Regions from separate parts of the Paenibacillus sp. NRS-1782 genome, predicted to be linked through region 4. Evidence: riboswitches for the same ligand, from Rfam matches in the RefSeq annotation. Region 4 holds a riboswitch; each other region holds the start of a gene.

Region 1 (5,621 bases), on a different contig from region 4:
AAATACTCGGCCAGCGGACGCTCCCCTGCGAAGTGACGCGTGTATCTGAGTACGTATTCCGCATCATATTGACGGAAGGGAAAAACCGTCAGATCCGGCGCATGTGTGCTGCCTTCAGCTATGAGGTGAAGAAGCTGCAACGTCTGCGGATTATGAATATTCGATTGGGGTCGCTTCAGAGAGGCGCCTGGCGTGACCTGACAGAGACGGAGAAGCAGGAGCTAGGTGAGATGCTGAATTATACACTCAGCTAAACCTGAGGGCTTCTCATGGCTGATAGATAGCAGGGCAATGGATAGGACAAGAGGCAGAGTGGAATAGCACAATGAAAAGGCACCAGCTGCATAAAAAATGCGGCGGTGCCTTTGTCTATATAACATATACATAATCAACCTTCATTCGAGCTTGAGGTAGGACTGATAACTTGTGTGCCGTTCTGATACTTACGTAGTACGGAAATTTCGACACGGCGGTTTTTGGAGCGTCCTTGACCATCCTGATTGCTTGCTAGTGGACGATACTCACCATAACCGATGGATACAAATTTGGTTGGATCAAGCTGCGGATTGAGTAGCAAAATGCGCAAGAAATTCAGAGATCGTTTGGCACTCAAATCAAAGTTGGACGGAAACTGACTATTGGAAATCGGCACATTATCTGTATGGCCTGATACGATGACATCATAGCCAGGAAATTGCTGGAGCATGCTGGAGATGGACTTGGCCAGCTTTCGTGCTTCCGGTTTTACCTCAGCCTGACCCGATGAAAACAGGGCGTTATCGCTAATGGTGATCATGAGCTGGGATTGGTTCAGCTTTGTATTGAGCAGCGGAGTCAGACCATTATTTTCAATATACTGATCCATTTGCTTTTTGAGCTTTTTCAAATCCTCTTCTTCCCGCTGGGCGAGTTGCTTTTGCAGTTCAGCCGTAGAAGTGGCTTTAGACTTTATAGGTTGTGTTACCTGTTCTTTATTTTTGCCCATATCTGCGGATTGTGACGATGGATTGGCGGCAGAGTGATCCAGTATGCCGGTGCCGCCACTAAAAGCCGCACTCATGGATTGAGCCATAGTTTCAAATTTTTTGGCGTCGATCGCACTCATCCCGAATAAGACGATGAAAAGAGCTAGCAGAAGGGTCATCAAGTCGGAATATGGCAACAGCCAGCTTTCGTCGGCATGCTCCTCGTGCGGTTCATGTCTTTTTTTACTCACCGGAATCCCCATCCTTCTTGATCAGGGTAGCCCGTTCGGTTGGAGTCAGGAATATCGTCAGCTTCTGGCTGATCGCAATGGTGGATATACCTGATTGAATTGAGAGCAGGCCTTCGACCATCATCAATTTAAGCTCCACTTCTTTTTTGGATAACCGTTTCAGCTTATTGGACATTGGATGCCACAGGACATAACCTGTAAAAATACCAAGCAACGTCGCAATAAAGGCTGCCGCGATGGCATGAGACAGCTTGGCCATGTCACTAAGATCGGCCAGAGCGGCAATCAGACCTACGACGGCACCGAGTACCCCGAGTGTTGGAGCGTACATACCAGCCTGAGAGAAAATCAGCGCGCCGGAGCGGTGTCGATCCTCGGTAGCGTTAATGTCCTCCATTAGAACATCCCGCACGAATTCCTGATCATTACCATCAATAATCATACGCATACCACCACGCATAAAGGGATCGTCGATCTCCTCTACCTTGGATTCCAGCGCAAGCAGACCTTCGCGACGGGTAATGGATGCCCATTCGGTAAACGTGCCGATGAGCTCTTTACGGTCCAAAAGCTTTTGTTCGGTGAAAATAACCTTGAACAGTTTTGGAATCCGTTTGATTTCTTCCATCGGGAAGGCCATAAAAATACTTGCTGCCGTTCCGACAAAAATAATCATGTAAGCAGCGGGGTTGTTGACCAAGTTGATTACTGGCGCGCCTTTGAGAATCATCCCGACGACCAATGACACAATCCCGAGTACAAGTCCGATAATGGTTGAAATTTGCATGATACACCTCATCCATGAGAATAGATTTTGAATCCTTTCATGCCGCTGGGGTCGTCCTTGCCCCAGGCACGTCATTACAAGACGGATTATAGTATTTATCGACAAAACTCTCTTTTTTGTTAAGTACGAATTTCCGGTATAATAAGGTGATTATGTAATGAATGGCGGAAGAATTGGAGGAAATGGCATGGGAGTGAAGCACGGACGGGAGTATGAACAAATTTTGAACGATTTGACAGAGGCTGTGGGACGCATTCCAGATAGCTATGAATTTTTCGAAATGGAAGCAGAAGATTGGGACAGGCTGGACCCGGCAGGGCGTCAGGAAGTCAATGAAGCGCTGGCTGAAGACCTGTTTTATGCGCTGGGTACAGAGCCCGTTATCGCTGTGGGCAGCGGTGTTGTCATCTATGAACCGGAGCAGCACCGTATCTATGTGCTCATTGGAGATGAGGAGTTGACGTCGGTACCTTTGATTTGAGCAGGCCGTTTAATGGATTTATCAACGGGGCCGTGGTAATATGGACACCAATATATCGTAGTTTTGGTCGCATTCAAGCGGCTGAAAGGCTTCCGTATAAACAGGGAGGAGTCGTATCATGCCTTTTACACAAGAAGAGATTGAAGCACATCTAGAGAAGCTGGAGGGCTGGGAACTGGAGGAAGGACGATGGATTGTCCGGAAATATAATTTTTTCAGTTTTATGAAAGGGATTGCATTCGTGGATGAAGTTGCTGCTATATCGGAAGCATTTAATCATCATCCATTTATTACGATTGATTATAAGACCGTGACCCTGCGTTTAACCTCCTGGGATGACGGTGGCATTATGGCCGTGGATATTAAGGAAGCCCAACAATATAATGAAGCTTTTGAGAAAATGCGTAGCAGTCATTGAACTAATCGTGGCCTACCGTATGATAAAAGCGCCTTCGATATACAACAATGCAGTTGTATGCCGAAGGCGCTTTTATCATAGAACACGAGGCTGGTGGTCGGGAAGATACACCATACAATGAAACGGCTTCTTGCCATCGGGAGTCTGACGTTCATAGGTATCCGTAAGCTCAAATCCGGCAGCCTTGTAAGCCCGGATGGCGCGCCCATTCCAGGTCAGCACCTCCAGATCAATTTCATTTTCAGGGTTGCGTCGTCTGGCTTCCTCGGCAATGGCACGGACAAATTCGGCGCCTCTGCCATGCCCGCACAATCCGGGATGCATTCCCAGACCTAGCCGGGTCACGCCAAGCATCGGGAAATATTGAGCAAATCCGGTTAGTATGTTCTCGTCATCCAGTACAGCTACATATTGCTCCTCGCGGAGCGTGGGGCTTCCAAATTCGACCTCAAGCACCTTCATTTGTTCCCAGGGTAGCCAGCCGTATATATTGTAGGGTGGATCATAGCGCCACTCACATATCGCAGCCGCCTGCTGCTCGTCCATCGGCACGATTCGGTAGTTAGATATTGAGGCCGGCATGTTTTCCCATCCTCCTTTTACAATACTTAAACTATTAACAACAGATTGTAGACAAGTTGCAGGGGATTGGCAAGCGTGTTTATTTCATGCTCAAGTCGGGTATACATTCAATAAGAAGGCTTTACTGCTCATATGCTCCCTCGCCGTGACGGTAAAATCGACGATGTTCGCAAAAACTGAAACCTTTTGAGGTGTCAGTTCGTCAGTAAAATTAACGTTTCTGATGTTGCGGACATAAAAAGCCGCAATTCGATTCCGGCCAGAATCAAATTGCGGCTCAGGTTAGCTTGCTGTTCGTTAGTTATTCTACGTTGTCGTCATCAGGAGTTTCAGAAGCTACAGCGTGGTAAGCATCTGTACTCATAATTCTTTTGGCACCGACATATCGGTTAGCGTAATAATTTTCGTTCAGTGAGCTAACAACTACACCACGTGAAGATGAGGAGTGGGCAAATTTCCCTTCACCCATGAAGATACCTACATGGGAAATGCCTCTACCTGTGGTGTTGAAGAACACCAGGTCTCCAGGTCTCATTTCATCGCGGGATACGGAAGATCCCATTTTGAATTGTGATCCGGATTGATGCGGCAGTTTAATTCCCAATTTTTGATATACATACATTGTGAAGCCGGAGCAATCGAATCCGTCGAGTGTAGTGCCTCCGCTTCTATAGCTCGTTCCTTTGGTATCTTGGATCACCTGGTCCATCTTGGAGTCTGCAAATGCACTGCCGCCACCGAATGTAAAAGATGTAAAGGCAATGGCAAGACCCATGACTGCGATTGTTAGTTTCTTCTTCAAAAAAAAATACCCCTTCCAATGCCTGCGAGGTTAGCTTAAGGATTCGGTAGAAGGTTCCCCTATGATCACTCTGTTGCGAGATCAATTCACCCAAACTGGTTCCCCCGCTTCCTAGGTGCCAGGAATTAGGCTTAACTTAAGATGTGCACCTTGGAGAGCAGTATTCACGATAACGATATTTTTAAGGTAAAGGTTACAATAAAGATTACAAAGTTGTTACTATCAGTTCACTGCGATTATTGTAACAAAGTTGGCTGGCTTTGGCAAATGTTTCATCGCAAAAAGTTACAAAAAAATCTGCTCCCTTTATCGAGGGAACAGATTTTGCTAAGAGTATTCAGTTAGGTGCCGTTTACATGAATAGAAATGGATATAGATAGTCTCCTTCCGACAGCCAAAAATTGCTCAGGAGGAACGGAGTGGGGGTTCAACCTCTGCCGGAGATATCAGTATGCCATAGGCGGTACTGTGAACTGATGTGCCATAGCCTGACCAGACTGGTAACAAAATGATACGTTTGCTGGAGAATGAGTGCCAGCATGCCAGTCCAAATCATCGCCACCATGCCGAATAGGCCAAGGACAAGCAACACACCTGCGCCGAGCAGAAGCGAAATACCGATAGCCGCGAGGATTTGGCGAAAGAAGGCGAGCAGCGACGACAGTATGGCGTGACCACCTACGGTGCCTAGCTGCATGTACAGGATGCACTGGCGGATGAACCAGCCATAAGCGATCCAACCGATGGCATAGGGCAGCACATGCAGCAGATAGGCGGGAGATTGCAGCGCCCCGGCTACGATAGGGTAGAGCCTCGGTACCATCCAGAAAGCAGGGAGCAGCAAGAGCCCAAGCTCGATGACGTAATAGATCAGCGATGATAAACCATGACGTTTCATTCCACGGAAAAAAGACAGACTTTGTGGCTCGGTCGCATGGGTGTGCAGACTTTGGTATATTCCCGCCCGGATGAAGGGGGTAATCAGTATACGCAGCACCGTTGCCCCCAGTAGTATCCACAGATACATATGAACCTCCCGGTTGTCTGTCAGGGCAATCTGGCTCTCCATCCAAAATAAGGTCTGCCCCAGTTCATTTTGCCCCTGATCAGGGTAGCGCAGTAGTAGGGGAGTAACGGCGGATTGTACCACCCGATAGAGAAAAACGCCCCATAGCAGTCGATACAAAAATAGAATGATGACAATATAAAATTGTATGCGCACAAGCGCCCAGCCTTCTTTTATAACGGTACGCATCTATAGACACCTCACCATGACAGACTTCCAAGCAGTGTCTCCAGCAGCTTGGTTACACTTATGCTCCAGCGGGTCTGTGT
Region 2 (5,621 bases), on a different contig from region 4:
GGCGTCAATTATGGCACCATTGATCTGGATCGTATTTTACGGCTGTTGCGTCCTCATAATGGAAGAATTGTAGTGAAGGAGTCAGGTATGCATGCGGTAGAGGATTATCTGATGTCACGCTATCAGATGTATTGGCAAATTTATTTTCATCCTGTGACGCGCAGCTCGGAAATTTTATTGCGTAAGATTTTCAAGCGGGCGAAGGAGCTGTTTGGAAACGGATATGAGTTTAGTTTTCTGCTGGAACCGTTGCCGGATCTCTTTCGGGGAGAGCTTACGGTGGAACAATATTTGATGCTCGATGAGTCTTTGATTCAGACAGTATTCAGTCAGTGGAAACAGGAAAAGGACGAGATTTTAAGCGATTTGAGCGCCCGTTTTATGGATCGCAAGCTGTATAAATATGTAGAGATTGAAAATATGGATACAGATACCATTGACGACATTCGGACAGCGCTGAAGCAGGTTGGTTTACATCCCGAATATGATCTGGAAATTGATTTTCCGACGGATCTTCCTTATGATGTGTTTCGGCAGGGTGGCTCGACGGACAACCAGATTTTACTGCTTGGACGTAAAGGAGAAGTGAGAGAAATTTCCGAAGTATCGGAAATTGTGCGCTCCATTAGCGGTATTCACCGGGGTAAATATCACATGTACTATCCCCAAAACAAATTGGATGGGGTAAAGGACAAGCTTCCTGCCGAAATAAGGAATTATTTTGTCAAACAATAGACAAACATATGCCAATAAAAGTAAATAAGGGGACATGAATTTTGAATTTATTTGACACTCATACCCATCTGGATGCGCCGCAATTTGACGAAGATCGGGAAGAAGTTATAGCACGTGCTGTCGAAGCGGGAGTAACCCGCATGATTAATATCGGATTTAATCGTGAGACGATTCCATCCACGATGAAATTGGCTGAGACGTATGATTTTATTTATGCGGCAATTGGATGGCACCCACAGGATGCGATTACGATGCAGGAGGGGGATTTGGAATGGATTGCATCGTTATGCAGTCATAAGAAAGTCGTGGCGATCGGGGAGATTGGTCTGGATTATTATTGGGACACATCACCGAAGGATGTACAGCATCGGGTGCTACGCAACCAGATTGGACTGGCTCGTGAGCTGCACATGCCAATTGTCATCCATAACCGGGATGCGCATGAAGATATTGTTAAGATTTTGCGTGAAGAAAAGGCGAGTGAGGTTGGCGGAGTCATGCATTCCTTTTCCGGAAGCTGGGAGACGGCTAAAATGGTGCTGGATATGGGCTTTCACCTCTCTTTTGGCGGACCCATAACGTTCAAAAATGCCAAGCAGCCAAAGGAGGTACTCGCACAGGTGCCGCTGGACCGTCTGCTCATTGAAACGGACGCTCCCTATCTAACGCCCCATCCGTTCCGCGGGAAGCGAAATGAGTCCGCACACGTGGGACTGGTCGCAGAGGCGGCTGCCCAAATCAAGGGAATTACGGTGGAGGAATTAGTGTCAATAACGACCCAAAATGCCTTGGAACGATTTGACATTAAGTGAAAAAGTGAAGGAATCGATCAAAATAAAGAGATAGACGAAGCTAATCATGAATTTGTTGCAGGAAACTCGAGAATATTACAATATTTTAACCGAATATTTTAAAAAATGTACTTGAAACCTGCTTTACAACATGCATAGAAACAGGATATCATCTTTTCAGTGAATTGTTGTTTGAGTGTAAACATCAACAGCTCATTTCATGAACCAGTCTCGCTGAGTCCCTTTTACAGGGAACGGGGGAACCGATATGGCTTACAGTACGTCCGGCGTATGGCAAGAAGGGAACGTCTCTTCCGTCCAGCCGGCTCGACCGAAATTCTTTTCCCGGATGGGATTGAACAGGTGGAGGGGCCGTATTTCGATTTCTTTCTGGGTCTTCGGGGTGAATGCGAAGGCGACCGCCATGAGCGGTTGACCCAAGCTAGGGCGTCTCTCTACGTCCGAACCCGACAGCTAACCCCGTAAGCGTAACAAGAGAGAAGCCATCTCGTGCATGATTTTTCCGCATATTCGCACATGCCGGAAGCCACGAAAGAGCTCTCTAGTCTCTTTTTCTGGCTTTTTTTGTTGTGAATAAAAGAAAATCTGTCATCATACTGTGATTAAACAGGGGAGGACAGCATGCCGCGAAGACGGGTACATGGTGCAGGACAGTCGCATTACGGGCTTGTCTTGTAGAAAATCTGTTATAGTCACGTCAATCTCAACTATGTCTTACTCCAGACGGCGGGCTATGTAAGGAGGACGGAGGAAATGGGCATTTTCCAAAAAGAGGAGACCCATGAGTCACGCTCATCCAGCATGTCTTACGTATTGCGTTGGAAGCAAGAAAATGTGCGCCAGGCTGCTTTGGTTGCTATTTTTCTAATCGCACTAACGATTATGATTTCAATTCTGGTGTACACTGAATCTAAAAAACAGGTCTTTTTTGTCATCGATGGTAAGGCATCTGCGGTAGAAACCCGGCAATCCCAGCTCCAAGATTTGCTCAAAGAGCATTCGATTTCACTTCAGCCGCATGATACGGTTTCGATGCCGCTGAACGGAGCAGTACAGGATGGGGATCGCGTAGTCATCAAACGTGCCAATCAGGTCAAATTATCCTTAGCCAACGAGACGAAAAAATTGTACACAACAGAAAATACAGTAGAGGGTGCCATTCGCACCTCGGGCTATAAATTATCGTCAAATGATAAAGTTTATCCTGCTCTGGATGCTTCTGTTTCGTCTAACATGGACATAAAAATCATCCGTGTGAAGAAACAGCAGGTTGAACAGAAGCAACAGGTACCTTATCAGGTCATCAAAACGGCCGATCCAAGTCTCTATAAAGGTGATAATCGGGTCATCCAAAGCGGTAAAACGGGTGTTGTGGTCCAGCATGTTCAAAAGGTATACCATGACGGAAAATTGGTATCCAAGCAGCTGGTAAACAAGGAAGTCGCACAGAATCGTGTGGATAAGGTGATTGCGGTAGGAACGAAGAAAAAACCGGTCGTTCTGGCTGCTTCTGTCGGTCCTGAAGATGCCGTTAAGGCAACACGGGTTAGTTCGGACAATGCTGTCCGTAAAGCAGGTGTGAATTTTAAATATAACAAAGTATTACAAAACGTCTCCATGACGGCCTATTCGTCACAGGAGCCAGGTATCGGTACACGTACCGCATCCGGCACGCGTGTCACGGAAGGACGCACCATCGCTGTCGATCCGAGTGTGATTCCAATCGGCTGGTGGGTATATATTGAAGGGGTGGGCTTCCGCCGTGCGGAGGATACCGGTGGCGCAATTAAAGGCCACAAAATCGATGTGTATTATGAGAGTTTGAGTCAAGCCAATCAGTTTGGTCGCAAGCACGGTAAAACCGTATATGTGATTGGACCCGTGAAGCCTGAAATGAACTAAAAACGTGTTGTATATGTTTAGGGCAATGCGATAGTATTAACATCATAGTTATGCCATGCTAAGAAGAGGATACCCTCTTCTTATTTTGTTTTCAAAAGCAGGGAAAGATGAATATAGCTGACTGTGTAGCAGTGGAGGGAAACGCAAATGATCAAGGAAGTGATCGTGGTAGAGGGTCGGGATGATACGGTCGCTATTCGCCGTGCTGTCGAAGCGGATACGATAGAAACGGGCGGCTCAGCCATTAATAAAATGACGCTGCGCAAAATTGCGCTGGCGCAGGAGCGGCGGGGTGTCATTATTTTGACCGATCCCGATCATGCAGGGGAGCGTATCCGCAAAATTATCGCCTCCAAGGTGCCTGGCTGCAAGCAGGCCTTTATACCAGAGGCAGAAGCGACGCGCAAAGGGGATATTGGCGTGGAGAATGCCTCGCCTGAAGCGATCAGACATGCTCTGGCACGGGTGCATACGACGGTGGAAGGGGCCGATCCGCTAATTGATTGGGCGGACCTGATTGACGCCGGGCTGATCACCCACCCGAATGCTGCTGCACGACGTATGGCTTTGGGTAATATGCTGGGTATTGGTTACTGTAACGGTAAGCAGTTACATAAACGGCTCGCTGTGTTCCAGATCAGCCGTGAGGAATTTGCCGGTGCGCTGGCACAAATTGAAAGTGAAGGAATGTGATATCCGTATGACAGGGATTCAAAATATAGCAACACCGCGGCGCACGAAGGAAATTATTCAGCGGCACGGGTTTTCGTTCAAGAAGAGCTTGGGACAAAACTTTCTGATTGATCAAAATATTCTGAACAAGATCGTGAATGCTGCGGGATTGGACGAAACGAAGGGCGCACTGGAGATCGGTCCGGGGATTGGCGCTTTGACCGAGAAGCTGGCGCAATCGGCCAAGGTAGTTACAGCTGTCGAAATTGACCAGCGGCTTTTGCCTATTCTCGAAGAGGTGCTGGCCCCTTATGAGCATGTGAAGGTACGCCATGGGGATGTGCTGAAGCTGGATTTGCGAGAGGTGTTTGCTTCCGATTTTGCCGGGGTCAGTAAAGTGAGCGTCGTCGCTAATCTGCCGTACTACGTCACTACACCGATTCTGATGAGGCTGCTGGAGGACAAGCTCCCTCTGGAGAATATTGTCGTCATGATTCAAAAGGAAGTGGCTGAGCGTATGGCAGCGTCTCCTGGGACGAAGGATTACGGCAGCTTGAGTATTGCAGTGCAATATTACAGCGAACCCGAATTGGTCTGCATCGTACCGAATACGGTATTTATTCCCCAGCCGAATGTAGAATCGGCGGTCATCCGTTTGCGTGTGCGGGAAGTGCCTCCGGTAGAGGTGGTGGACGAGCAGCATTTCTTCGAAGTCGTACATGCTTCATTTGCCCAGCGTCGCAAGACCATTTCGAATAACCTGAAAAGCCGCTTCTTTACCAAAGAGAACAGGGACACGCTGGAGCCGCTGTTGCTTCAGGCAGGCATAGAGCCTTCCCGTCGGGGCGAGACGCTGAGTATCGAGGAATTTGCGCGTCTGAGCGCTGTGTTGCTGGAAGCCGGGATTTCCTGACCTGACGTACGAGCTATCGCTTAGCAGCAATCAGAGAGTCTCTGGTTGCGCTTTGCACGGTTGTGGCTGGTTTGTATAAGCTCTTGAGCATGATAAGGAACCAAACTGTGCATTCACCCATACGATATGGGAGGGGTGATACAGTGTGATGATTTTAGGAGACTTGGTCGTTCGAAAATCGTATGGCGGAGATGTCACGTTTCGCGTTGAGGACATCCAGCGGGATAAAGCGATCATTAAAGGGACGGAATTTCGGCTTCTTGCCGATTCCCCTGTGAACGATCTGGTCAAGGTGCCTGCAGACCAGATTAGCGGGAAGACACGGCAGGCCCATATTAAGGCGGATGAGTCTCTCAATCTGTTGCAGCAGGCACGACAGAAGCAAGCAGCCCGCAGTCAGGCGGCTTTGATCGGGGAGTGGAGTGATCCGGTGGAGTCGACGTATTTTGAAATGCCCGGCAAGGTACTTCATCTGGATGGGGACCCCGGCTATTTGAAAAAATGTCTCAGCTTATATGAGCAGCTTCGCGTTCCTGCAGAGGGACATCATGTTCACGAATCAGCTATGGCCGACACGTTGTATCGTC
Region 3 (5,621 bases), on a different contig from region 4:
TTTGTTTGATGGCCCACCCGAGGGAGGTGACAGGCATTTTGTTGTTCAAGTGAAATCGCCCCTTACGGATTCTTGCGGAATAATTGGTGTGTTATAATAATCATCAGTAAACATGTTAGAATTAACCATCTGAAACTATGATACACGTTTATACGTGTTTTTACAATCTAAAATACGTAATTCGGATAAAAATATAACTTAATTAAGTGATGAATGGTCTGGATGATCCATCTGAAGCCTGTTAATTGTGCGAAATTGCAGTTGTATTCCGGATAAAAAAAGCACTCTGCCACTGGAAAAAGTGGTGGGAGTGCTTTTGGCATTGGTGCTGGAATTTTGAAAACAGGCATCAGGGGGATGCAGGAGGCGTATAACGAGGGCGTACGAAGGAATCAGTGAAGTTCACCCGCGCTGGTGGCTGCTGCTCATATAGGGTGGCTGAGTAATGTAGGAGCTGGACCAATGCCTATACAGAAGTCCGCGCTGAAATGCGGTTGGCTCTGACTCAGGGACATTGTATTGTTTCCATGCGGCTAGCAGCTCGTTGGTCATTCGCTGAATAACAGGGTTCTTTTCCTCAGAAGGAGGATTGAGCAGCTTAAAAGCATCTTCGACACAGAAGGACACTGCCGCAGCAAGGTAGCCGTGAATGGTCTGCTCTACATTATTTCCAAGGGAAACGTTAATCCAACTATGAACGGTTGCGAGTGTACCAATCGCATTGTATTGGATGAGTGTAGCTTCGAGTTGGTCAAATTCAAGCCAAGGGTACAAGGCTTTGGCGAGCTTAAGCAGGCGTTGGCCAGATAGGCGTGACTCTTTCACATGCTGTAGGGAAGAGCGCTGGGCGTGCAGCATTTTATCAATGAGGGCGATACGCCAACCATCATTTTGCTGAACAGCGATATAGAGGCTTTTGATAGCCATGCCATCGAGGGATGTGAACTGAGGAAGCAGATCAGTGCGTACATAGTGTTCCAAGTCTTGTAAACAGGTTAAGCGGCCATTGCGAAACAGCTCCTCCAGCCCGTAGGAACGAGTGAAGCCACCGACAGGCAGGGAAGGGTCCAACAGCAATGCGTAGTTCAGCAAACGATTGCCTTTGTGCAATGCGGTTCGCCTCCTTGGAATAGAATGTTCATGTTAAATTAAATAACTTTAAAAAGCGCATTCAGAAAAGTACTTAGAAAAAATAGAGATATTATGTAATATATATTTACACTCATAGTGCTGACATGTCAAATTAAATATTTTTATAGCTATTACATGTTATATTATATGACTTTAAAATAATTGTTGTATTTATGTTTACAAATAGAATACAAGGGAGTATAATAAATCTGTTGCCTCAAAACATTAGAATTTGCGGTCGTGGTGGAATGGCAGACACGCTATCTTGAGGGGGTAGTGGGCGTACGCCCGTGGAGGTTCGAGTCCTCTCGACCGCATTACATGCAAGACACAGTTAAAAAAGCATCCTGACACGTTTTTGACGTGATTGGATGCTTTTTTTGTTATATAAGCTGAACTAAAATATCCTTTTTCCTAGCCGCAGGAGCAGTTGCCTGGATCGGCTGCTTGTGAGAAGGTGATGAAATAGCCTGTCAGCTTTGCTGTAAAAGCTTCTCAATATCCCCCGTCAGTTTATCTGGAGTTGTCTGTGGGGCATAGCGCTTAAATACGTTACCTTCGCGTGTAATCAAAAATTTAGTGAAATTCCATTTGATCGCTTTGGAGCCTAATACGCCGGGAGCTGTTTGGGTGAGGTAGCGAAATAAAAGGTGCGCCTGATCGCCATTGACATCTATTTTGGCAAACATCGGAAATGTAACTCCATAGTTGATCTGGCAAAACTCCGAAATGTCCTCGCTGGAACCTGGCTCTTGCTTGGCAAACTGATTGCTGGGAAACCCCAAGATTTCAAGACCCTGCTCTTGGTATTGGTCATATAGTTCTTGTAGCGCCTTGTATTGGGGGGTTAGCCCGCATTTGCTGGCTGTATTCACGATGAGCAGTACTTTTCCTTCGTATGTGGACAACGGAATTACGTTCCCTTGCAGGGTTTGTGCATCATATTCATAAACGGTCATGGTTTTCCTCCTAATTTGATATTCTACAATTAAATTGTAAGAAATTTAACGAAGAGTTGCAAACCTATAAATAGATGTAATGCGCCGTTTATCAGGTGCATACAGCACTTTTTCTTTCTCTTTTACAAATAAAGGACAAAAAACGCTCCCCATACGTCAATATTGACATGCCTCTTCATTTTCGAAAAGAGATGAAAAACCGAGCTTGAAGGAGCTGGGAGAAGAATATTTATGTTGTAAGCGCTGTTATTAATCTTTTATGCTCTAAAGACCGATTTATAACCCCGCAGGTGAGCTTTACAGTGTTCCTTGCGCGGGTGTATGATTCAAGACGTAATTTCAAATGAAGTGAATGAAGCAGCAACGAATTGTCTATAGCGCTGAATTTTGCAGTTGCAAAAGCGGGGGAACCAAACGGGATCTATGCGGCTTTTAGAGGGCCGTGTGTCTCATGGGGTGAATTTTCTGGCCAAGTGCCAGAAATAGGGCGACTCTCACGTCCGAATCCGACAGCTAACCTCGTAAGCGTACAGGGAGAGGCAACAAACCGCCGTGTGCAGCCATGGTTTATTTTATCATGGTTACGTAAGAAGCCGGAGGAAAGCCTTTTTCCTTTGGCTTCTTTTTGTTGTCTTTTTATACCGGGAGAGGAGCTACTGATGGAAGGTCGGCTAATCATTGTCACTGCACCAAATGAAACGGGCAGAAATTTTGTGAAATTGCTTATGTTCAAAAAACTGGCGTTTGCGGTTCTGACGAATAGCGCTCAGGAGGAACGACAGCTCAAAAAAATGGGTGTGGAGCATGTTGTGCGCATCAATACGATGCAAGCGGGGAAATGGAATTTTCCCAAAAAAGAAATTGGCTGCGTGTATTTGTTCGAGAACAGCTTGAATCTGACGTGCCGTTTTCTGCAAATATGCCGGCCGCTGACAGCAGATCCGATCTATGTCATTACACACGGCTGTAATCCTCAAGGGATTTATCGAGGTTTGGGAGCGGACCATGTGATCTACACTTTGAACGGAGAGGTGGGTTTCCTGCTGAACGGATAGTCGCTTACGGTGTGCTGGTATACATTAAAATTTGCGAATTTAGTTGCATAGCGATTTTACGAGAGTGTCAGAATGATGAATTAAGAACGGATACGGGAGGGTATGAACATGATGGATATATACATGCTGCTGGTGATGGCTGTGAGTTATGGAATGATACTGATGCTTGTACGCTGGTGTGATGCGCAGACCTCCAAAGGAGGGCGAAAGGGATGATGGTTGTGCTTGCGCTTACGGCTATTGTATTTGTGTATTTAATCTACGCACTCCTGAATCCTGAAAAGTTCTAATCAGCTAAGCAGGATCAAGCGGGCGGGGGACAGCAGATCATGGATGAAACATCAGAGTCAGCGGGCTTTCGCAAACGTGTGCATTCGACTGGTGCGATGAACCCGTCTGTTGTCCAAACGCAGGAGTATTTTGAGGGAGGAAATAGATGATGGAGCTGCTGCAAATTGGAATTGTGATTGTGATATTGCTGCTCCTGGTGAAACCAGTGGGCACCTATATATATCATGTGTTCTCCAATGAACCAAATCGGACGGATCGAGTCTTTGGCGGGACGGAGAAGTTGATTTATAAGGTTATAGGATTGAAAAAGCTGGAGAGCATGCGTTGGACCACGTATGTGATGAGCTTTATTGCTACGAATGTCGTGCTTGTAGCGATCAGCTATGTGCTGCTGCGCTTGCAGGGACTGCTTCCCGGTAACCCGACTGGAAACGGCAATATGGAGGCGTCACTGGCCTTTAACACGGTGATCAGCTTTATGACCAATACGAATCTCCAGCATTATAGCGGAGAAAGCGGGCTTACGTATCTGACACAGATGGCGTTTGTTACGATGATGATGTTCACTTCGGCTGCTTCCGGTTTTTCGGTTGCTGCGGCTTTTATGAGAGGATTGACGCGGCGCGGAGAAGGAATGGGCAACTTTTTTCAGGATTTTATCAAAGCGATTATACGGATTTTCCTGCCACTGGCCTTTGTACTTACACTGGTGCTGGTTGGATTGAAAGTACCGCAGACGCTTCAGCCTGCGGCGGATATCACGACGCTGAGCGGAACACAGCAGCAAATGGCCTTGGGACCCGTTGCTTCGCTGGAATCAATCAAGCACTTGGGGACGAACGGGGGCGGTTTCTATGGGGCCAACTCGGCGCATCCTTTTGAAAATCCAAACCCCTGGACGAATGTGCTGGAAATTTTGGCGATGTGGGTGATGCCGGCTTCACTGCCGTATACCTTTGGGCTATTCGCTCGTAATCGCAAGCAGGGGTGGATTATATTTAGCTCCATGATGGTACTGTTTCTCGTATTCCTAGCCATTACGTACGTATCAGAGAAAACGGGTAATCCGCTGATTCAGGCACTGGGGGTGGATGCTTCTCAGGGTAGCATGGAAGGGAAAGAGGTCCGCTTCGGCATCGGACAATCGGCATTGTTCACGGCGGTGACGACGGCGGCTACGACAGGCTCGGTCAATAACATGCACGATACACTGACTCCATTGGGCGGTATGGCTGCTTTGGGCGAAATGATGCTGAACGTCATTTTCGGCGGTAAGGGTGTCGGGCTGATGAATATGCTGATGTATGCGATTCTGGGTGTGTTTATATGTGGATTGATGGTCGGCAGGACCCCGGAATTTATGGGCAGGAAAATAGAAGGCAAGGAAATGAAGCTGATCGCGATTGCCATTTTGGTACATCCGTTTCTCATTTTGGTGCCGACTGCGCTCGCCTTTATGAGTCATTGGGGATACGATGCGGTCACGAACCCCGGATATCACGGGTTGACTCAGGTGTTATATGAATATGCGTCATCTGCGGCTAATAACGGTTCGGGATTTGAGGGTCTTGCGGATAACAACGTATTCTGGAACACGACAGCGGGTGTGGTTATGTTCTTTGGACGATATGTATCTATTGTTGCACTGTTAGCTGTAGCGGCTTCATTGAATGCCAAAGCACCGACTCCAGTGACGACGGGCACACTTCGCACAGACAACAAGCTGTTTGGGGCGATTCTGATCGGGGTTGTGCTGCTGATTGGTGCGTTGACCTTCTTGCCCGTCATCGTATTGGGGCCTGTGGCTGAGTTTTTGACCATGTGAAGAAGATGAACAGGAAGAAGAAAATGAGAATGAGAATGAATGAACGGGGTGCTTGATCATGAAGGAACAACGCAAACGCATGCTGGATAAAAGCATCTTGAAGCATGCGATCAAGGATAGCTTTATGAAATTAAATCCGATGATCATGATGAAAAATCCAGTCATGTTCGTCGTGGAGATCGGCACATTGGTCGTGCTGCTGATGCTGCTGTTCCCCGGTTATTTTGGAACGGGTAACGAAATGGGCTTTAACCTGGCGGTTTTTATGATTCTGTTGTTCACGCTGCTCTTTGCTAACTTTGCCGAAGCGCTCGCGGAAGGGCGGGGTAAGGCACAGGCTGCCTCTTTGAAAAAATCCAA
Region 4 (5,621 bases):
CGTGCCAAATCCACCTGATATCCCGCACGCGCAGATGGACCGCCATTGGAACCAATCGGCCCCTCGCCACCAGAGGAGATGTGAAAAATATCCACACCTGCATCACGATATCGTTCCCCTATGCCCGCTATGTATTCCACATTATATCCGTTTTCTACATACTCTTTGGCGGATATCCGCATCAACACAGGCATATCAGACGGAAGCACCTCTTTAACAGCCTGAATCACTTCAACACCGAACAGCGATAAATCCTGTCCATACTCATCTTCTCTTGTGTTCGTTAAAGGGGAATGAAATTGATGAATTAGATAACCATGAGCGCCATGAATTTCTACTGTATCAAACCCGGCTTCCACCGCGCGGCGCGCGCCTTCCTTATAAGCCTGAACCAGCTCCCTGGCTTCGGCTGTCGTCAAAGCATGCGGCTCCTTGAAACGTTCGCTAAAAGCTATCGAGGACGGTGCAACAGGCAAGTCGGCATCTTCAGCCTTTCGTCCGGCATGACCTAATTGAATTCCGATTTTGGCACCGTACTTGTGGACTTCCTCCACTATTTTACGGTATGCAGGAATATGCTCGTCACTCCAAATACCCAGATCATGATCTGTAATGCGTCCATCCGGGTGGACCGCTGTCATTTCCACAATAATCAGCCCGGTGCCACCTACTGCCCGGCTAACGTAATGGACATGATGCCAATCATTTGGCTTTCCATCTTTGGCCTCCACACTGTATTGGCACATGGGGGGCATTACAATTCGATTTTTTAAAGAGAGTCCCTTTAATTGATAAGGAGTAAACAAGTCGGTCACTTTGATCCATCCTTCCTTTAATTCCATCTCTGTACAATATGAATTGCAACCCCATTATACACCAGTAATCACTGGATACCGAATCCATTTAAAGGCTAAAAGCTGCGAAAATACTGCTGTTTTCGGTCAGGTTTAATAGAATATGTTCGTTTAGCTTCGTGATCTGCACTTACATCCGTATTGTGCTGCATTTCCACTCAACCATTCAATAGTCTAACCTGTTCAGCAGCATAATTTCAACATGTCAGGTACATAATAAATGAAAGCAACAGAAGGAACCACTGCACGGAAAGGGGGATACATATGCCGTACAGGGGAATATTGCCAATCATGTCACTGTTACTAGCATTTTCGAGTTTTCCCGTTCACGCGGATGCGCCTCCCGATATCGGAACGACTCATTCCAAGGAAGCGACTGTTGTTTCTTCAGCACATAAGAGCAGAGAACGAGCCACTCCCACATTAGCCATGCTTCGAAAAAAACATGCGGATATTTTCAAAATGTGCGGCCCGCACACTCAGCAAATTGCCCTGACTTTTGATGACGTGCCCGATTCCCGGTATACGCCGCAGGTTCTGGACATTTTGCATGCGAATGGGATCAAAGCCACCTTCTTTATTGTCGGTCACCGTGCGGAAAAACACCCGGGCATGATTCGCCGTATCGTACGTGAAGGCCATGCCTTAGGCAACCATTCCTATACCCATCCGGATTTTAGGAAGGCTTCACCGGAACGCTTTCGCAACCAGATTAAGAAAACAGAACATATTTTGGAGGCCACTGTAGGCTTTCGACCCAAGCTGATCCGCCCGCCCTATGGTGAAATTACGGAGCCTCAGATCCGATGGGCGCGTCGTCACGGCTACATGATTGTCAATTGGAACGTAGACTCCCTCGATTGGAAGGGACTCAGTAAAACACAAATTCAGCGTAATGTGATCCCGGCTACTGGACCAGGCTCTATCATTTTAATGCACGCAGGTGGAGGTCAAAGCTCCAATCTGAAAGGCACTGTTCAATCCCTGCCGGGTCTCATTCAGTCGCTGAAAGCCAAGGGCTACAAATTTGTCACGGTTCCCCGGCTACTTCACACCTCGGAGCGGAAATAACAGTAAAGGGCTGTCTTGTCAGCAGATGCATTCTGCGGTCAAGACAGCCCTTTACTAATCGACAAGACCCATATATGATCTGAACCTGCGATTACGTTATTTGATTATAGTTTACATAATATATATTATGTTCACTTAATTCATTTGCTTACATAGTCTATTTATCAATGACATACAGCTTCACATTCTGAAAACCAAAGTCACTCACAAAAGATGGGCTGCCTGGAATGAAAATATCAATCCGTTTACCCGTGATGGCGCTGCCCTTATCACGTGCTACTGCTACAAAAGATTGATCCGGCAGCCCCGGGTGGGAATAGCCTGTAACCAACACTTTCGTACCCAACGGAATTACGTTGGGGTCTACCGCAATCGTACCGAGCTTAAGCGGATTTCCGAAATAGTCCACCGCTCCCCATTTTCCATTTTCACTGGCTGCTGCGGAATACGCTGTGGCCTTCACGTCAACTACTTTTCTGTAGTTGAATGTTTTGCCCCATGCTTCAACCTGTTGACCGTCACCTGCTGGCGCTTTCTCGGAAAGAAGCTGAGGCTTCGAATCCGAAGCGGCCTTTAACTTGTTCTCGTCCGGCACCTTAATTTGCATTCCTGCATATATATTGCTGGCGGCAACATCCGGGTTCTCCTTTTGCAGATCTTCTACAAATACCCCGTAACGTTGAGCAAGTAAAAAGAAGGTGTCACCTTCCTTGGCCGTATGAAGCGAAGCAGCGTCGGCTACCCCGGCTGTCTGCGCCAATCCTGCAATGGCTACTGCCAGCACCGCAAATTTCATTGTTTTTCCAATACGTTTCAGATGTTTCAAAAGATATGTACCTCCTCTGTTATGCCTGCGAAGTTAGCTGTCGGATTCGGACTCAGGAGAAGCCCTATGCTTAATGCAATTCACCCCTAGGCAACCTTCCATCCATTCGTATGAAGACGGATCAGAAGTTACTGCCGTTGTTACGTCCCCCGCACTTCCCATGGTTTTGGGTCCCGCATTCAGCGTCTGTCGTAGCTGTCTGCTGCCCCGGTAAGTTTTGGCTCACTGCATAATATCACAATTTTGTAACCTTATCTGCATGAAAATGTTGGGAACCTTGAACATCATACTACATGTGTTACAATTTTGTCATCATGAAATCGAAATTAGTTACAAAAATATGAACGAGGATGACAAAAAAAAGAAAAAGCCCCCCGTCAAACTTCCAACGCGGAGAGCTTTCTTCATAGCCTTTACAAGCTCATTTCTTACAAAACCTTGGCAAGAAAATCCCGGGTACGATCATGGCTTGGAGTACCAAAAACCTGCTCCGGTGTACCTTGCTCCACAATTTGACCGTTATCCATAAAGATAATGCGGTCTCCTACCTCGCGGGCAAAGCCCATTTCATGGGTCACGATGACCATCGTCATGCCACCCTCAGCCAGTTTCTTCATCACGTCCAGCACCTCCCCGACCATTTCAGGGTCCAAAGCCGAAGTCGGCTCATCGAAGAGCATTACATGCGGCTGCATCGCCAAGGCGCGTGCAATCGCAATCCGCTGCTTCTGTCCACCGGATAACTGATTTGGATAGGTGGCCTTTTTGTCTTCAAGTCCAACGGTGCGCAGCAGCTCCAGCGCAATTTTCTCAGCTTCCTTCACAGACTGGCCCCTAACCTGAGTTGGCGCAAGCGTCAGATTTTGCAGCACCGTTTTGTGCGGGAACAGGTTGAAATGCTGGAACACCATCCCCATTTTTTCACGAGTCGCATTAATGTTATGACCACGAGCTGTGATCGGCTCGCCCTCAAACAAAATCTCCCCGTCGGTCGGCTGCTCCAGCAGATTCATACAACGTAAAAATGTACTTTTCCCCGAACCACTCGGGCCAATGACGACAACAACCTCGCCTTTGGCAATATCTATATCAATGCCTTTTAAAATTTCACTTTTGCCGAACGATTTACGCAGTTGTTTAACGGTGATCACTGGCTCTCAACTTCCTTTCCCATAAACCCAACAGCTTCGACAAGCTGAATGTCATTACAAAATAAATAGCAGCCGCGATGACGAACGGACTTAATCCTTCGTAGGTGATGTTCTTAATGACTTGGGCCTGATACATAATATCCACGATACCGATGGTAGAAATGATGGAGGACTCTTTAATAATCGTAATAAACTCATTGCCGATCGCAGGCAGTACAGACTTGAACGCTTGCGGTAAAATGACGTGACGCATAGCTTTGCCTCGTCCCATACCGAGTGAACGAGCTGCTTCCATCTGACCACGGTCCACTGCCTGGATACCTGCACGGAAAATTTCAGCCAGATAAGCCGAGCTATTCAGAGATAACGTAATAATACCGGACTGAAGTGGCGTAAAATTGACGCCCAGCGTCAAAGCAACCCCATAATGGATGATCATAAGCTGTACCAGCATAGGTGTACCACGTAGTACCTCTACGTAGGCCGTACCCAACCATTCAATGATACGTACACCACTCATCCGCAGCAGAGAGATGATCAGACCAATGATAAATCCGAACAGTACCCCGAGCGCAGACAGCAACAACGTGTAGCCGATACCCGTAACGTAAAAGCTGCGATATTTCCAAAATATATCCACGATGTTATTGGATGAAACCTGTCGATCCGCATTGAGCGCACTCGCTTCTGTGGAAAACTTTTCAATAGAACCGTCTGCTTTCAGGCGAGTCAACGTTTTATTTACAGAGGCCAGCAGTTCAGCATTTCCTTTACGAATACCTACAGCGGTTTCTGCTCCCTCATCCTCTGGCACCGCCTTGGCGAGCGTTACCGTACCGTCCAACGTATATCCTTTAGCAACTGTATCCTCAATCACGACAGCGTTAATACGCTGTGTCCGAAGCTGGAGTACCAGGTCGGAGATTTTATCCAGCGAAGTTACAGAGGAATTGGGCACTTTTTGAGCAATCTCTTCCTGAATACTGCCCTTTTGTGCCCCGATCTTCTCGCCTTTCAAAGCAGCCATCATCGGATATTTGTCCTTATCCTCCGGACGTACCATAATGACTTGCTTGGAGTGGTAGTATACATCCGAAAAATCAATGCTCTTTCTGCGTTCATCCGTTGGTGTCATACCAGACAGTACCAGGTCTACACGACCGCTTTGCAGGGCAGGCAGCAACGAGTCAAAGCTCATGTCCTCAATGACCAGCTCTGCACCCAGATCCTTGGCAATTTCATTGGCGATATCAACGTCAAATCCTACAATGGTATCCTTGCCGTTAATGTCTTTATGAAACTCATAAGGCGGAAAATCGGCACTCATGCCGAGTACAAGTTTTGACTGTGTCTTCGCTTCCGTCCCGTATGCAGTAAGCATCGGAAGACCAGCCAACAGCAAGATAACCGCCGTCAGAATAAGGGCGGTAAAACGATATGCCTTTTTCAATCTTTTTTTCTCTCCTTAAATTCTTTATAATAAATAAGATTGTGTCATTATAAATGAATATGCATGATTATGCAATGAATGTTATAGTACAAATTCAGCACTCTAGCTTAGTACCTACATTACAGCATATATAAAGGAGTTTTTAGCATGGATTTTAAACAGACGATCCAACGTACCATTGAGCAGCATGCCCAAAGTTTTAAGGATATTTCTATATATATTGGCGCAAACCCAGAGCTGGGGAATGAGGAGTTTTTGGCGGCTGCTCG

What was found. A riboswitch is a leader RNA that binds a small molecule or an ion and turns the genes downstream of it on or off. The one in region 4 is predicted to bind cyclic di-AMP.
Region 1: linked by a shared signal. The riboswitch ahead of ACIFQM_RS00100 (C40 family peptidase) and the one ahead of ACIFQM_RS02840 (3D domain-containing protein) in region 4 are both predicted to bind cyclic di-AMP.
Region 2: linked by a shared signal. The riboswitch ahead of ACIFQM_RS14100 (G5 domain-containing protein) and the one ahead of ACIFQM_RS02840 (3D domain-containing protein) in region 4 are both predicted to bind cyclic di-AMP.
Region 3: linked by a shared signal. The riboswitch ahead of ACIFQM_RS01285 (hypothetical protein) and the one ahead of ACIFQM_RS02840 (3D domain-containing protein) in region 4 are both predicted to bind cyclic di-AMP.

What each region holds. Positions count from the first base shown of each region.
Region 1 covers NZ_JBITPH010000001.1:13,077-18,697, forward strand. Annotated here, with positions in the region: gene rluF (23S rRNA pseudouridine(2604) synthase RluF) at 1-254, shown strand, start outside; gene motB (flagellar motor protein MotB) at 389-1,216, opposite strand; gene motA (flagellar motor stator protein MotA) at 1,209-2,003, opposite strand; gene ACIFQM_RS00085 (hypothetical protein) at 2,191-2,484, shown strand; gene ACIFQM_RS00090 (4a-hydroxytetrahydrobiopterin dehydratase) at 2,603-2,902, shown strand; gene ACIFQM_RS00095 (GNAT family N-acetyltransferase) at 2,978-3,484, opposite strand; gene ACIFQM_RS00100 (C40 family peptidase) at 3,786-4,286, opposite strand; cyclic di-AMP (ydaO/yuaA leader) riboswitch at 4,291-4,428, opposite strand; gene ACIFQM_RS00105 (hypothetical protein) at 4,714-5,541, opposite strand; gene ACIFQM_RS00110 (M1 family metallopeptidase) at 5,553-5,621, opposite strand, start outside.
Region 2 covers NZ_JBITPH010000038.1:11,079-16,699, forward strand. Annotated here, with positions in the region: gene ACIFQM_RS14090 (HD domain-containing protein) at 1-735, shown strand, start outside; gene ACIFQM_RS14095 (TatD family hydrolase) at 777-1,547, shown strand; cyclic di-AMP (ydaO/yuaA leader) riboswitch at 1,749-2,031, shown strand; gene ACIFQM_RS14100 (G5 domain-containing protein) at 2,301-3,449, shown strand; gene rnmV (ribonuclease M5) at 3,597-4,142, shown strand; gene rsmA (16S rRNA (adenine(1518)-N(6)/adenine(1519)-N(6))-dimethyltransferase RsmA) at 4,150-5,034, shown strand; gene yabG (sporulation peptidase YabG) at 5,183-5,621, shown strand, end outside.
Region 3 covers NZ_JBITPH010000004.1:82,072-87,692, reverse strand. Annotated here, with positions in the region: gene ACIFQM_RS01305 (XRE family transcriptional regulator) at 1-49, opposite strand, end outside; gene ACIFQM_RS01300 (urease accessory protein UreF) at 403-1,092, opposite strand; tRNA gene ACIFQM_RS01295 (tRNA-Leu) at 1,366-1,448, shown strand; gene ACIFQM_RS01290 (glutathione peroxidase) at 1,605-2,090, opposite strand; cyclic di-AMP (ydaO/yuaA leader) riboswitch at 2,459-2,634, shown strand; gene ACIFQM_RS01285 (hypothetical protein) at 2,750-3,145, shown strand; gene kdpF (K(+)-transporting ATPase subunit F) at 3,358-3,435, shown strand; gene kdpA (potassium-transporting ATPase subunit KdpA) at 3,585-5,261, shown strand; gene kdpB (potassium-transporting ATPase subunit KdpB) at 5,320-5,621, shown strand, end outside.
Region 4 covers NZ_JBITPH010000009.1:133,166-138,786, reverse strand. Annotated here, with positions in the region: gene ACIFQM_RS02850 (NADH:flavin oxidoreductase/NADH oxidase) at 1-815, opposite strand, end outside; gene ACIFQM_RS02845 (polysaccharide deacetylase family protein) at 1,119-1,925, shown strand; gene ACIFQM_RS02840 (3D domain-containing protein) at 2,083-2,751, opposite strand; cyclic di-AMP (ydaO/yuaA leader) riboswitch at 2,759-2,933, opposite strand; gene ACIFQM_RS02835 (amino acid ABC transporter ATP-binding protein) at 3,180-3,902, opposite strand; gene ACIFQM_RS02830 (ABC transporter substrate-binding protein/permease) at 3,889-5,352, opposite strand; gene ACIFQM_RS02825 (M20 family metallopeptidase) at 5,500-5,621, shown strand, end outside.